Linked DNA regions of Blastopirellula marina. The protein of the gene in region 2 interacts with the protein of the main gene of each other region in a pairwise test. Links are inferred from orthologs where the notes say so. Each region holds a gene or a part of one and is shown on either strand. Other genes may lie near its edges.

The links.
Region 1: the proteins of tpiA (region 2) and pepT interact in binary tests that used the Escherichia coli proteins (3 or more experiments, as listed by UniProt). The link is inferred for Blastopirellula marina from one-to-one orthologs.

Annotation. Positions count from the first base shown.
Region 1 is NZ_PUIA01000017.1:384,414-392,002, forward strand. Bases 2,965-5,894 are described here. They hold pepT (peptidase T), read right to left. Parts: upstream 5,087-5,894; coding sequence 3,842-5,086; downstream 2,965-3,841. Other genes in these bases: C5Y96_RS07535 (DUF1559 domain-containing protein), read right to left, coding at 2,965-3,606; C5Y96_RS07545 (3'-5' exonuclease), read left to right, coding at 5,239-5,894. Also shown: C5Y96_RS07520 (hypothetical protein), read left to right, coding at 1-604; C5Y96_RS07525 (glycosyltransferase), read right to left, coding at 722-1,621; C5Y96_RS07530 (carboxypeptidase-like regulatory domain-containing protein), read right to left, coding at 1,925-2,398; more of C5Y96_RS07535, read right to left, coding at 2,512-2,964; more of C5Y96_RS07545, read left to right, coding at 5,895-6,069; C5Y96_RS07550 (DUF1499 domain-containing protein), read left to right, coding at 6,073-6,594; C5Y96_RS07555 (glycosyltransferase), read left to right, coding at 6,591-7,589. UniProt on the Escherichia coli protein: Cleaves the N-terminal amino acid of tripeptides.
Region 2 is NZ_PUIA01000057.1:294,400-301,941, reverse strand. Bases 4,423-7,305 are described here. They hold tpiA (triose-phosphate isomerase), read right to left. Parts: upstream 6,301-7,305; coding sequence 5,545-6,300; downstream 4,423-5,544. Other genes in these bases: pheA (prephenate dehydratase), read right to left, coding at 6,541-7,305; secG (preprotein translocase subunit SecG), read right to left, coding at 4,913-5,455; C5Y96_RS18275 (YicC/YloC family endoribonuclease), read right to left, coding at 4,423-4,792. In the rest of the region: C5Y96_RS18305 (alpha/beta hydrolase), read right to left, coding at 1-880; C5Y96_RS18300 (platelet-activating factor acetylhydrolase IB subunit), read right to left, coding at 1,037-1,765; C5Y96_RS18295 (DUF6800 family protein), read left to right, coding at 2,063-2,251; C5Y96_RS18290 (flavoprotein), read right to left, coding at 2,514-3,056; C5Y96_RS18285 (DNA-directed RNA polymerase subunit omega), read right to left, coding at 3,053-3,319; gmk (guanylate kinase), read right to left, coding at 3,304-3,906; more of C5Y96_RS18275, read right to left, coding at 3,908-4,422; more of pheA, read right to left, coding at 7,306-7,542. UniProt on the Escherichia coli protein: Involved in the gluconeogenesis. Catalyzes stereospecifically the conversion of dihydroxyacetone phosphate (DHAP) to D-glyceraldehyde-3-phosphate (G3P).

The DNA.
Region 1 (7,589 bases), on a different replicon or contig from region 2:
GAACACGCCGCTCGAATTCTACATGGGGCACAGCCTGGCCGAAATTCGCCGCTTGAAGACCCATGGCGAGAAGCGAGTCCGAGTCGTGCTCGAAGTCTTCTATCGCGTTCACGAAACGCTCGACCTAGCCCAAGGCCAACCACATTTGGCGATCGCTCTGCGTCCCAAGATGGTTCCTGTCCTTGAAACTTGGGGACTGGATCGCCTGATCAGCGAAACGCCTTTAAGCCGCAGTGAAGTGATGGATCGCCTGACCCGCCCGCTGCTGCAGCAGATTTTGACCGACGCCGGTCAAACGGTTTATGACCTGGCCGCTGGTCGTCTGGGCATCGAATCGGCTCCGCAGAGCGTTCGCATGCAGGCCCGTAACTTGGGTGTCACCCGAGCTCGCATCTACCAACTGCTGGAAGACTGCCAGAAGATCATGGCCGTCCGCTGGCCCGAAGGCCGTGCGATCCTCGAATCGCTTTGCCGCAAGGTCGAAGAAAAGCCCGGCGAAGGGGAAGCACGCCAGTTGCTGACCGCAACGAGAGACCTCTTCTACGCCGTGAAGAGCGAAGAAGACGAAGCCGATGTTGAAGAATCGGAAGTTGCCAGCGTGTAACTTGCCGGCTTGGCATGACGAAAAACAAAAACGCGTCCAGAGTTCCTGGACGCGTTTTTTTGTGCCATCGGCTAGGCTTCGTGGCTATCCCATTGCATGCCACGCCTACCGGCCTACTCAGGCCGCGTTGCGATGCAATCTGGGGCCGGGATGATCATTGCGTGGATCGAACCGGAAGGTTTGATCGCGTCCTTCGACCACGGCTCGTATGTCATCCAAATCTGGCAGGCGATGCAGGGCGGCCTTCGTATCCGCTTTCACCGTAAGAGCAGACATCATCGTCGAAATAGAGCCACTTCCTACGCTACGCGAGAGCCAGCCTAACTTCCCGCCATGCTTGCCGCGAGAACCGAACCACTCTTGATGCCGCAACTGAAGTGTCTTTGCCAGGCGAATCCGGTCGGAAGTTACGCGGCCCAGTTGGTTCGGTTCGTTCAAATAAACGTGCGCCCCGGCTGCCACTTCGCACATACCACCGGCTTCGGCAATCCAAAGACCGATATCGAGGTCGGCGTATTGCTCCATCCGTGTGCAGAAACCACCTACCGCTGCTAGCAGTGAATAGCGGTAGAAAGCTGCCTGCAGCATCGGTGCTTGCATGCTGTCAACCGAGCCGGCGGCACGCATCCCGAAATCATCCGCCAGCACGCCATGCACAGGCTCGTTACCGTCCGAGAAGTACACCTGCGGGGCAACCGCCATGACTTCCGTCTGCTGAAAGCATGCCAGAGCATCTTCCAGCCAGCCTGCGTCTACAGTGGCACCAGCGGCCAGCGTATGAACGATCGGAGCGTTGCACATCGACCAAGCCACCGCCAGCAGTTCGACTTCACTGCGAGCCGCAGGAACTTCAATCAGGCGGACTTCTTCAGCAATATTGTAAGGGTCGTCGTAGTAACCAGAATGAGGCACAACAATCTCACAGTAGCTGGGACGATTCTCCAGCAGCGAGATCAAGGTTGTTTCCAGTCGGTGAGCGTTGTCAACGCTCGGAATGACGATCGAGACTTTCAGCACAGAAACTTATCCTTCTGCCGCGGCCTGACACTCAGGGGGAAGACCAAGGTACGCTAGGTAGGGCTAGATTGGCCGGGCTCACGTTGGAATAATTCGGACCAAATGCGGTCACAAGTTTACCTGTTTTGCCTCAAAACCGACGATGCCGCTGGCAGAAAGATGCACAGAGGCCAGGCTAGCAGCTAGCATTCGCCCGAGCGGAAACATGATAGAGGCACGAATGCATCAGGCTGCGTCCAGAACCATGCCGCTGCACGAGACACATGAGCAAGTCTCAAACGGCCAAGCCCCCTGCGGAAGAACTCAGGGAGTCAGTTCGAAGTCGATCGTATTCTTGCCTGCAACGATATCGGCTTTCAGTTCACTGGTATTTGGCCGGCTATACTTTTCAGGAAGTAGATGGCCGCGAGGCTTCGACGGCGCACTTCGCTGGTTCGGATTGTAATTTGGGTCTTCCTCGGTGCTGGCGGTCTCCGTCAGAGGCTCTCGTTTGACAATCGTCACCTGGTAATGCCCTGGCCGCGTTCCGCCAGGAATGCTGGCAGAACTCAGCTGAAACTTCCCTTCTTCATTCGTTTTACCAACCGCTGCGTCGCCGGAATCGGAGCGAAACACGACGACCGCGTCCACCACCTTCGCGCCTTGCATCGTCACCGTTCCCTCAACCGACGCCGCGTCGCTGGGCAGGCCATTCGAGGAACACCCACCCCAGGCCAATACACCAAGCATCAACCAAACCCATTGCCACGATCGGGCATGCCCTGTGGGAAAAGACATAGAAACATCTCGCTCATTCGAAAGTAGATCACGTAAGTTCAAGAGGCCCGCCAGCGTTGGGACCGGTAAGCCTCGACAATCCCGACAGGATGCCGGAAGAACGCAGCTTGGTCTTACGAGCCGATGTTTACTTCGCCACCGGCTTTACTTCCCAAAGCACCCCAAACGCCGTATGGGCTGAGACTATTCGAATTCTCAGCGGAACTTAGGTTGCCGGTATCGATTGTGTCTGGAACAAAGTGAGTCGACCCGTCGGCACGCAACGTTAATACGCCACCTGGATGATTACTCGTCGGAGCGATCAACGAAGTGACGCTGTCGCCGCTACCGTTGTTCCCCTCGACGCAACTGGGCGAGTTGGGAGGCAGCACCGTCATAAAGCCAGCTCGCTCGGTCTGACCATCAGCAAACCACCAACCGCCGCGCCCTTTCACGGCACTTGCGTCCAGGTAGAAGCGACCACTTGCTTCTGCTAGGCAGTTGATCGGACTTGTCGTCAAATCACTTACGCCGGTGACAACCCCTTCAGTAACGCGGATCTGACCGGAACGTGCGCCTAGACTGTATTCGTTTACGTTTCGTTCGCTCATGGCAATGGTATTGCTGGTTCCGTCAGTGATGTCGCGGAACGATGTCCCGTCGCGTTTGGCAAACAAGCCTCGAACCTTCGTTGCGTCGCGGGTGTTGCCCATCGAATCGCCTAAGCTGAATCGATAGTTGAAGTGGTTGGTGAGCGTTCCGGAGTAGCTGTCAGAAGGGCAACGATACATTTCGGGACACACATTCCAAGGCCCCCAAGATTCCCATGTGTTGCCACCATACGGCGGCTTCGAGGCGTCGCCCGCAGCAATGCGATCGAACATCGCGTTCTGTTCAACAAACGGCAGCAGTGGAATCAGACCGTTCAAGCGACCATTGTTCTGAGTCGATCCGCTTGTGGTCCCTGTGGCCCGGGGAACAAAGCTGCCGTACGTGTCATGATAGTTATGTAAAGCTAATCCCAACTGTTTTAGATTGTTGGAACACTGCATACGCCGGGCAGCCTCACGAGCCTGCTGCACAGCTGGCAGCAGTAGCGCAATTAAGACCCCGATAATGGCTATAACGACCAGCAGTTCCACCAACGTAAAACCCAATTTACGAACCGTGACGCTTGCTTGAGGACGACTGAACACTGAGTAATTCAGAATCGGAAAGGAACGAAGCATAAGTAGAGCCGGATGAAAAACGTGTGGGGTGAGAGAGGCCAGCAAACCAACGGCCGACCAAGAAAAATGTAATCTCGGCGATGCAGTGGAGGGGGATCTTACGCCGAGAAGGGGAGGGAAAGAACAATCAATAACTATTAGTTTTGTTATGTTATTGCCAGAACATAAAAAGTTCAAGCAATTACACAAGGTAATGGTGGTTCGCAGGCTTCAAAACGTGCTACATGACCGTATTTTAGGTGGTTCGCGGCTCGCTCGCCCACAGCTCTAACATCTTCAGAACCAACTCAACCGCTTGTTCCATTTCATCCAAACAGGCCCATTCCAAGGGCGAGTGAGGGTTGTGCTGCCCGGTCGATAGATTTGGTGTCGGCAATCCCATCGCTGTCAGCTGCGAACCATCGGTCCCACCTCGAATGACGCGTTTGTTGCAAGGACGTTCCAGCGCACGATGGGCCTTTTCGGCAATCGGCACGGCGCGAGGTTCCTTTTCCAGGCCGTCTCGCAAATTCCGATACTGCTGTGTGATGGTCACCTTGATCTCGCACCCGGGAAAATCTCCTTCGACCTCTTTCGCCAGATCGCGGATTAGCTGGGCCTGGGCTTCTAGTTCGTCGGTATCGAAGCTGCGAAGCAGGCACTGGACAGTCGTTTCCGCGACACCTCCCTCGACGATATAAGGATGGATAAAGCCATCGCGCTGGTCCGTCGTTTCTGGCGAAAGCCGATCGGTGGGCAACTTGGCGACCAATGCACCTGCGGCGCGTATCGCGTTGACCATGCGTCCTTTGCCGATCGAGGGATGAATGTTCACTCCCTTCACGGTCACTGTAGCCAGGTCGGCGGAAAACGTCTCTTCGTTCAACTCGTTCGCGCCTGGGCCATCGAGCGTATAGCACACATCGGCCCCTAGTTTCGCAAGATCGACGTGATCGACCCCGTGGCCGATTTCTTCGTCGCAAGTAAACAGAATCTTGAGCGTCCCGATTTCAGGCCCCTTCCTTTCCAGCACTCGCTGGGCGACTTCCATGATGACCGCGATGCCTGCCTTATCGTCTCCACCCAATAGCGTTGTGCCATCGGTGGTGATCAGCGTGCAGCCGTGCAGATCGTTGAGTTCGGGGTTTTCGCGAACGGTGATCACCTTCGACGGATCGCCTGGCAAGGGAATGTCGCCGCCGGAGTAGTCCTCGATGACCTGTGGCTTGACGTTTTTCCCAGTCGTTTCAGGCGAAGTATCGACGTGGGAATTAAGTGCCACCACAGGGCAGTCCATCACCTTTCCTTGAACCGTTCCGTATACCAGGCCGTGTTCGTCTTGTACCGCGTCGACAACCCCCATCTGCAGGAGTTCGTCGGTTAACAATTTGCCGAGCACCAACTGCCCATCGCTGCTGGGGTACTTACCGCCGGGGTGACCTGCGGTCGTGTCGATCTGGGTGTATTTGAGAAATCGCTGGAGTAAACGTTCGCGGCTCATGGAGGTTCCTTCGAAGGAAGCATAGTCAGTTCCCTCCAGCTTAGTGAAACCGGGCAGAATTCGACACCCTCCGTCGTTATTCCCCAGGCGTTGTGATACGTTGGTGGTCTGAGCAAGGCATTTCAGCTAGTTCTTTGGGGAAGGATAACGCAATGGCGGAAGCGGCGGTTCGGTATTTGGTGTTCGATGTGGAATCGGTCGCCGACGGCAACCTCGTTTCTCGGTTGAAATATCCGGACGAGGGGCTCTCGCCTGAAGAAGCCGTCAATCGCTTTCGTGCCGAGTTGCTCGAAGAAAAAGGAAGTGACTTCATCCCCTATACCTACCAGATGCCTGTTTCGGTAGCGATCGCCAAGCTCGACATCGAGTTGAACCTGATCGATCAGGTGGTACTGGACGCCCCCAAGTTTCGCCCGCCGATCATTACCGATCACTTCTGGCGTGGCTGGAAAGCATACCGCCGGCCGACATTCGTGACCTTCAATGGCCGCGCATTCGATATTCCGCTCATGGAATTGGCCGCATTTCGTTTCGGGTTGAGCGTGCCGGATTGGTTCAACTTGAACGCCAAGAACTTCGAGCAATCGCGTTATCGCTACAACAACGATTCCCACTTCGACCTGTACGATGTGCTGACCAATTATGGGGCCAGCCGCTTCACAGGTGGCTTGAACCTGGCCGCGAACTTGCTGGGCAAGCCTGGCAAGATGGAGATTGAAGGGCACATGGTGCAAGACCTGTATCACGAAGGAAGGCTCGAAGAGATCAACGAGTACTGCCGCTGCGACGTGCTCGACACCTACTTTGTCTTCCTCCGCTGCTGCGTGATGCTCGGGAAGATCACGCTCGACCGCGAGCAGGAATTGATTCACCAAACCAAGACCTGGCTCGAAGACCGAGCCAACGAAACGCCCATCTATCAGACTTACTTAGAAGGCTGGGGCGATTGGGAAAATCCCTGGGATTCAGACGCTGGGGAGTAACTCTTGGTACGAAAGAAAAACAAGAAGAAGAAACGAGCGGCGGAAACGCAAGCTCCGCAGAAGGATCGACGCATGATCTGGCTGTTCGTGATACTGGGTATCTTGGCGGTCTTGGTCATCGCGCCGATCGTTGTGCTCTCGGTATACGTCGATGATTGGTCTCGTGACCTTTCCACCAATCATGCCGAAACCACGCAAAGCAACCCCAACCCATTGCTGCAACCGCTGACAATCCCTGGCGACCGCAACCAGGCCACATCGCTGGTTACCAATGCAATCGTACACCTTGAAAACTGGAACATCGAAAGTATCAGTACCGAAGGCAAACGCACCATCATCAAAGCAACCCGCAAGACCAAGCTCTTCCAGTTCACCGATGATATTATCGTCTACCTCAACGACGTCGACGACGGCATTCAAATCACAGCCACCAGCCAATCGCGTGTCGGCAAGGGAGACCTCGGACAGAACCCCCGGAACATTGCCGAGTTGATGTCGAAAGTCAGGACACAGCTCAAGCCATGAAGATCGGCCTGCACTGTCCCGAGGTTCCCGGCCACCTGAACCCCATGACCACGCTCGGCTGCGAGCTACAGCGTCGTGGCCACGAGGTCACCTTCCTGGGGTGCCAGATGGCCGAGAGCATCGTCCAGCGCAGCGGCCTCCCGTTCTATGCCCTAGGCCCCGACGACCTGCTGAACGATCGCCTGGAGCAAACCTTTCGCGACCTCGGTAAGACATCCGGCATACAAGGGATGATGACAACCGGCAAGATCTTCGGCATCCAATCGAAGATCGTCCGGCAGTACATCGGCCAGGCATTCGACGAGTTCCCCTGCGATGGTCTGGTGATCGATCAAGTCTCACCGGCCGCCGCACTGGAAGCCGAATCGGCTGCGATTCCTTACACGGTGGCGTGCAACGCGTTGGCCGTTTACTGGGATCCGTTTATGCCGCCACCACCACTGCCATGGGACTACCGTACCGACCTATACGGCCGCGTGCGAAACGAAGTCGCTAAGCACCTGGTGCTGTGGGCGTATCGCCTGTTGGCTGCCGAAAAGAAAGTAGGTGTCGATCCGCTGAAGCTGATTCGGGGGAATGACCAGGCCCTGCTGCACCTTGCCCAGCAACCGGCCTTTTTTGAATACCCTCGCACGAAGTACCCCGAGCGGCTCCACTATACCGGCCCCTGGCACCGCTCCGAGCGAGACGACACAACGATCGAATTCCCCTGGGACTGGCTCGATGGGCGGCCGCTGATCTATGCCTCGATGGGGACCCTGCAGAACGCCGTTAGCCACGTCTTTGGAAACATCATCGAAGCCGTGCGTGACCTGCCGATGCAAATCGTTCTCAGCAAAGGGGGCGGCCAGGTCGATGTCCCTGGTCCTATCCCCGATAACGTGCTGGTCGTTGAGACAGCCCCTCAGCTTCGTCTGCTGGAAAAGGCCCGGATGGTTATCACGCATGCCGGTATGAACACGGCCCTCGAGTGCCTATCGCACGGTATTCCGATG
Region 2 (7,542 bases):
TCATCAGCGGACGCGGGGCGATCAGCGCCGGCAGCAGAGGGTAGTCGAAGCCGTACGTGTTGACCCAGTACATGCAGTCGCAGTGGCCCGAGACCACCCCATTGACCACGTGATCTTCCAGGTCGGTGATGCCTGCAACGGGGACGGCAGCCTTGATCCGTTCGTCGATCGCGGCGATGTACCAACTGTAAGCTCCGCCACCGCTACGCCCGGTCACGCCGATTTTCTCCGGATCGACGTCATCCCGCGATTGCAGCAGGTCGATGGCCCGCACGCAGTTCCAAGCTTCGACCCCGGCTGGCGTGTAGCCACGGTTGGTCCACCATTGGCCGGAGTCGTCATAGAGACCTCGGTGTTTCCCTTCGATTTCTCCCAACTGCAGCGTATCAAGCGTCAGACAGACGAAGCCATGCCGGGCAAACCAGGCCCCGTGATGCTGGTAATGGGACTTGTTGCCGTAGCTGATGCCATTCTTAACGACCCGGCCGTGCCCGCACACATACAGCACCGCCGGAAGCTTTCCTTCGACCTTTGCCGGGCGATACAGATTGGCCGTAACGTACAGGCCAGGACGCGATTGGAAATGGATTTTTTCAACGACGATTCCATCGCGCTCGATGGTGCCGGTCGTGGTGACTTTCAGATCGGTCTTTTCGGGCCAGGGATCGAGCCCGAGCATTTCCTTGAGCTTCTGCTGATACTCGCCACGCTTGGCCTGCCAATCTTCCAGCGACTTGATATCAGCCAGCGGAGCACCGGTCATGTTTGCGGTCTCGGCTTGGAAATAGGCTGCGACCTGCTTGTCGCCAGGCGAGAGTTCCTCACCCGTGGCAAGCGGTGTGATGATGGCAAGAACAAGCAGAGTAACAAGGGTGCGCATGGGCAGGATCTCCGGAAGGAAATAACTTCGGTGGGAGTCTCATCATGCCCCTTTCGCTGGCCTGCGTCAAAAGGAATTTGGCCCACTGCACGAAAAAAGGCCAGGACTTCCAGAGGAAGACCTGGCCTTTGTGATGTCACGTGTCATTCCTGGCGATTATTCGCCGAGGAGTTCTTTGATCTTCGGCGTGACGGCGTCGGCCCACAACTGGTAACCCTTCTCTTTTGGGTGCAGCAGGTCAGGCATGATTTCCTTGGGCAGCGTGCCATCTTCGGTTAGGAAGATGTTGTTGATGTTCAGGAAGGTGACGTAGTCTTTGTCCTTCATCTGCTTTTCGATAATGGCGTTGGCACCGTCGTTCAGTTGACGCAGTTGATCTTCGGTCTTGGCACCACGTGGGAAGATGGCCAGCAGCAGGATCTTGGTTTCCGGGTGCTTTTCGTGCAGCTTTTCGACAATCGCTTTCACGCCGGCAGCGGTGTCTTCCGACTTCTCTTTGCGGTGGCCGGTGTTGTTGGTGCCGATCATGATGACGGCAACTTTCGGCTCGTAGCCATCCAGTTCACCATGTTCGAATCGCCACAGGACATGCTCGGTGCGATCACCGCCGTAGCCCAGGTTCAGTGGGTGCCACTTTGCGAAGTTTTCGTCCCAGGTCTTCTTGCCGGAGCTTTCCCAGCCGTGGGTGATTGAGTCGCCGATGAAAACGACGTCGACCTTTTCGGCGTCTTCAATCGCTTTCAGCTTTTCTTCGTGACGCTTCACCCACCACCCTTCGCGCGGAACAGGCTTCAGGGCTTCGATTGGTTCCTTCGTGGCGGCATCTTGAGCCCAGGCCGGCATGGCCAGGACCAGGGTGAGCATCAGGCAGGCAAAACAACGCATCGTCTATCTCCTGGGGAAAAGTAGGTAATCTTCAGGTGAGTCAGCTCGGCGGGGTTACGGTTTGCCGAATCGTCTAGTCTCTCTGACACGCCGCCGCGGGTCAATTCCTTGAGCCGTAATTGCCCAGTAAGGGAGGTTTTCGGTACTTAATTTCCCATTTGGGCCCTGAAAATGGCCGGGCCGATTGACGAAAAAGGGCGTATTCCTTACATTGTGGGGTTTCCAGATCAAACAAATTCGACGCCTAGAGTGTCGATTACCATTTACCTAACGAAATCCCACTAAAGGAACTGTCGCGTGCCGGTTATTAACGAGCGCCATCAGGAGTTGAAGCGTCGACGTCATCGCAAGAAGGTTTACGCTAAGTTCAAGGCCAAGTTGGCGAAGAATCCATCCAACGACGAAAAGCGCAAGATCGCCGGCAAGCTCCGTAAGCTGACTCCAGCTGCGGAAGAACTGATCCAACGCTGGGGCCTCGACGTCTAAGCGACTCGGTCCAGCAAGCGAGATTGAAAAGAGCGGAGTCCCATGGCTCCGCTTTTTTGTTGCGCGAGTTTCATCTCCCGTCGACCATATGGATTCGCGGGTAGCCCGCGGTTGCTTGCAACCCGGGGAGGCGAAGCCGACAGGAGGTGCCTGTACGATTCGCCTGGTCCTAACAGAAAGAGCTCTATTCGCTGCGTTCCCCAGGTTGCAAGCAACCTGGGCTACCCGGTGCCCGGTACGTATGGCTTGGGATGATGTTGCTCTAGCCGGTTGCCAGGTGCTTCTCAATTGCCTGGAAGATCTCGTCAGGCTCGGTCATTCGGCCGGTTCCTTCGACGCGGCAGCTTTGCCAGCCGCTGTCGGGGCCGATCATCTGGACGCCATCTTCGACCAACTGCTGAACGTTGCGCTGCACGGCGGGATGGGCCCACATCTCTTTGTTCATCGCGGGACACATCATGACGTCGCCGGTGAACGCCAGGTAGAGGGTGCTCAGCAGGTCGTCGGCCAAGCCGTGAGCAGCCTTAGCCATGAAGTCGGCCGAGGTCGGCACGATGCATAGTAGATTCGCCCGGCGCGCAAGTTCGATATGCGCGCCAAGGGGCATCGCGTCGTCAAAGAGCTCTGTGTGAACTCGCTTTCCCGACAGCGCGGTAAGAGTCGCCGCGCCGACAAAATGATGGGAAGCAGGGGTCATCACCACGGTGACGTCGACATCTGCTTTGACCAGTTGGCTGACCAACGCAGGCGTTTTGTAGGCGGCAATCCCGCCGGTGACGCCGATGATGACCGTTCGCTGGCTCACAGTTCGTCGCTCATCATCGCATCGAACGACTTGATCATCACGTCGCTATCTGCGGTGGTGCGAAGTTCGTTCGAGGTGTCGAGGAAGATCTTATCCTGCTTGATCTCTTCCAGCACGATTTCCATCTTGTTGTCAGAGTTCATGTCGACCAGCGGACGGCTACCGGCATTCAAAGCCACCAGACGCTTCTGGATCAGGGTCGACAGCTTAAAGCGACCACCCACCTTCTTGATGATGAATTCTTCTTTCAGTTCTTCGAGCATTGCTCCTCCTTTTCCTGACGGATAATGTCTGCAAGTTGTGCGGCGGTTTGGTCGGCGGCACCAAGTCGGTTGGTCACGTGATAACGATACCACGCGGACGCTTCCATCTCTTTCTTGGCCGTTTCCAGTCGCCGCTGGATGGCTTCTTCTGTTTCGGTGCCTCGGTCGCGGAGTCGGCGTTCCAGTTCTTCTGCCGACTCGGGACTAAGGAAAATCGTGACGGCTTCGGGGTACTTCTGGGCTACCTTGGCGGCACCTTCGACGTCGATTTCCAGCAAAACGGATACGCCTTGGTTCAGCCGGGCTTCCACTTCGCTACGCAGGGTGCCGTATAGGTGCCCTTTGCGGAAGACCTCGACGTACTCCAAAAACTCGTCGGCATCGATCCGCTGCTGAAAGTCTTCCTTGGGAAGAAAATGGTAATCGATACCATTCTGCTCCCCGGCTCTCGGCTCGCGGGTCGTTGCGGAAATACTCAGTTCGATGGGGGGCTGCCCCAAAGCCAACAGCTTGCGCACCACGGTCGATTTGCCGACGCCTGACGGCCCGGACAAGATGACCAAATTGCCTGGTGTGCTGCCTGTCATATCACTCGATGTTTTGGATTTGCTCGCGGATCTTCTCGATGGCGGTCTTCATCTCGACCACGCCTCGGGCGATCTCCGCGTCGTTGGCCTTCGAGCCGATCGTGTTGGTCTCGCGGAAAATTTCCTGCGTCAGGAAGTCGAGCTTTCGCCCGGCCGATTCTTCCTGCGTAAGGAACTTTTCAAACTGACCCAGGTGGCTTTTCAGCCGGACGATCTCTTCGGAAATGTTCACGCGATCGGTGAAAATCGCCACTTCACGCAGGAGCGTCGCCGGGTCGACCGTTACGTCGTATTCTTCCAGGACCTTGTTTACTCGCTCAGTCATGCGGTCTCGATAGCCATCGACCACCAGTGGTGACTTGGCTTCGATCGATTCCAGGTGCGAGGCGATAATCGCGAGGTTCTCGCGAAGATCCTTGGTCGTGTTCTCTCCCTCGGCCCGCCGCATCGCGTCGAACTTCTCGAGGGCCACTTTCAGTGTCTTTTCAATTACCGGCCAGGCATTGAACTGCTCGTCGTCGGTGTTGGTGTTCTCTTGCACCACGCCAGGCAGTTGCAGGACGGAATCGAGATGGGGTGTCTCCGACAGGCCCACCTTCGCGCCAACCTGGTGGATCTGGTGCATGTAGCTTTCCAGCACGGCCGTATCGATGCGGTACTTGTCGGCGGTGACGTCTTGCTTGAGCCGCAGGTTGATCGTGATGGTGCCGCGGTTGATGTGTTTCCGCGTGACGCTCTCGATCTGCGATTCCAGCCCGCTGAACAATTCGTTGCCACGCACGGCCAGCTTGAAGTAACGGTTGTTCACCGAACGCACTTCAACCGATACGGAGACACCTTCCGCGTGCAGGTGGGCATCGCCATATCCGGTCATGCTCAGCAGCATGGTTTCTCTCTTCGCGAACCCGCGAGGCTAACGTGAATTGGTCGGGAAGGTAACGAACAAAACTTCCCTGACGTTTTGCCGAGGGAAGTTTCGCAGAGTGATCCGTTGCGACTGAGCGTACTACTCAGCGGGCTTCTCTTCGGTCGCTGGGGCTTCCGGAGCGGCGGTTTCAGTCGGAGCGGAATCCGCTGGGGCGGCATCGGCAGCAGGTGCTGCGGCATCCGCGCCACCTTCCGCTGGTGGTTCCAGGTCGGCCGGAGCGGCATCGCCTGCGGCAGGAGCGGCGGTATCTGGTGGGGTCTTTTCGTCCGATGGAAGCGTCAGCGAGGGACCACCGTCGCCAGGAAGCGTGTCGCCTGGCAGACCGGTCGCCGCACCACTGCCACTACCGGTCAGCTTGCTCGCACCCGAATCTTGCAGGCCCATCGTGGCGAAGATGCACAGCAGAATCCAGAAGACAGCCACAACGACCGTGATCCGGGTGAACATGTCGCCGGCTTTCGCACCAAAGGCACTCTGGCCGCCAGCACCACCCAGGGCACCGGTCAAGCCGCCACCACGACCGCGCTGCACGAGCACGACCAGGATCAGGAAGACCGATGTCAGCAGAAGCAGGGGGCCGAAAATGTACTGCAGAAACCCGAAAAGGATGGGACTGGTCATGATTGGCTACTTATGAAAACGTCCGTGTCTGGATTCAAAAGTGGGATCGCTTCATGAGCAGATCCCGACGGGGAATATGGGGGAAACGACTAGCCTTTCGCTCCGGCAATAATGCCCAGGAAGCTGTCGGCTTTGAGCGAGGCACCACCAACCAGGGCACCGTCGATGTTCGGCTGCGAAAGGAGTTCGGCCGCGTTGTCCGGCTTAACGCTTCCGCCGTACTGAATGCGAACCGACTCGCTGACGGTCTCGCCATACTTGGCGGTCATCAAAGCACGAATGCCGGCGTGCACTTCTTCGGCTTGCTCCGGCGTAGCGACCTTACCGGTGCCGATGGCCCAAACAGGTTCGTAAGCGATAACAACCGAATCCATTTGCTTGGCGGTCACACCAGCCAGGCTGCCGTACATTTGTTCGGCGACCACGTCGGCTGTCTTGCCCGATTCACGTTCTTCGAGCAGTTCGCCCACGCATACGATCGGCGTCAGGCCAGCAGCCAGAACGGCATGCACCTTCTTGCAGACGTCGGCGTTGGATTCGCCAAAGATGTGGCGGCGTTCGCTGTGGCCCAGGATCACGTACTGGCAGCCGATGTCCTTGGCCATGTCGGCCGAGATTTCACCGGTGAAAGCACCCGAGGCTTCGTGGTAGCAGTTCTGAGCACCGACACCCACTTTGCCGCCGGCCGCGGTGGCAATGGCATCGAGGTAAACAGCAGGAGCACAAACGGCAACTTCGACCGCGTCGCCGGCCGTATTGCCTTCAGCAACGGCTTGCACCAATGCGACCCCTTCGGCCTTGGTGGTGTTCATTTTCCAGTTGCCAGCAATGAAAGGACGTCTCACCCTTCGTTCTCCCTTCGGACCGCCTTGGCCGATGAAATAGCAATGACTCAGATTGCTCTAAGTCGTGATGTCGGTTCACAATGAAACCCAACAATATAACAGAGTGCTTGCATGGTCGTCGAGGTCACCTACGCCCCCGTAGGAAGAACTATTCCTGGCTCGTGTCCCCAAGCCGTCTCCCCCACGGACGGGGGCAAGGGGGCCGGTGGGCTTAAGTCCCCTTATACGCAGCTTGTCGTCTTAATTGACCGGTTCGGTCTTCTGGTACGAGCCTAGAATCTCTAACCGCAGGGCCTTCTTTTCGAGCGAACTCACCGTGCGGCGGATCTTCAGTTCGCTGCAATGCCCCTCCATTTCCACGAAAAACAGATACTCTTCCGGGGAATTGGCCACCGGGAACGACTCGATCCAGGTCAGGTTCAGCCGGTTCTTTTTGAAGATGTTCATCGCGTCGGCCAGCGCCCCAGGCTTATGCTCTGTCTGGAAGAGCAGGGCCGTCTTGTCGTTGCCTGTCTTGGGGCCCATCTCGTGCGAGATCACCGCGAAACGCGTGATGTTGTTCGGGTTGTCCTCGATGTTCGAAGCGATCGTCTCTAGGTTGTAATTGATGCCTGCGGCACGACTTGCGATCGCGGCGGCTCCTTCCTTCTGGGCGGCCAGTTGGGCGGCGGCCGCCGTGCTGGTCATCTCAATCGGCCGAGCGGCCGGAAGATGCTTGGCCAGCCAATTACGACACTGAGAAAGGGCCTGAGGCTTGCTGAACACCTCTTTGATGTCCTCGCGTTTGCACTTGGCCAGCAGTTGATGGTGGATGTGCAGCTTCACCTCGCCGCAGATCTTGGCCGGATGTTTGGCGAACATATCGAGCGTGTCGGTCACCCGGCCGTCGTTGGAGTTCTCGACCGGAACGAGCCCGAAATCGGCCTGATTCCGCAAGATTTCCTCGAAAACGGTCGCGATCGTCGCGACTGGGCTATAGTCGGCATTGGCCCCGAACTTTTCGACCGCGGCCTGATGCGAGTAGCTGTATTGCGGTCCCAGATAAGCAATGCGCAGTCGCCGCGAAGCACTTCGGCACAGGCTCAAAACCTCTTGCAGTACCGGCGAAACTGCCTCGCTCGACAGGCTCGTCTTATTCGATTTAAGCAGCTTCTGAAGCTCGGTCTCTTCGCTGCTAAGCTGCTGCTCGATTGTCTTGCCCGGCTCGGCCTGGACCAACTTCTGGCAGGCATCGACCCGTTT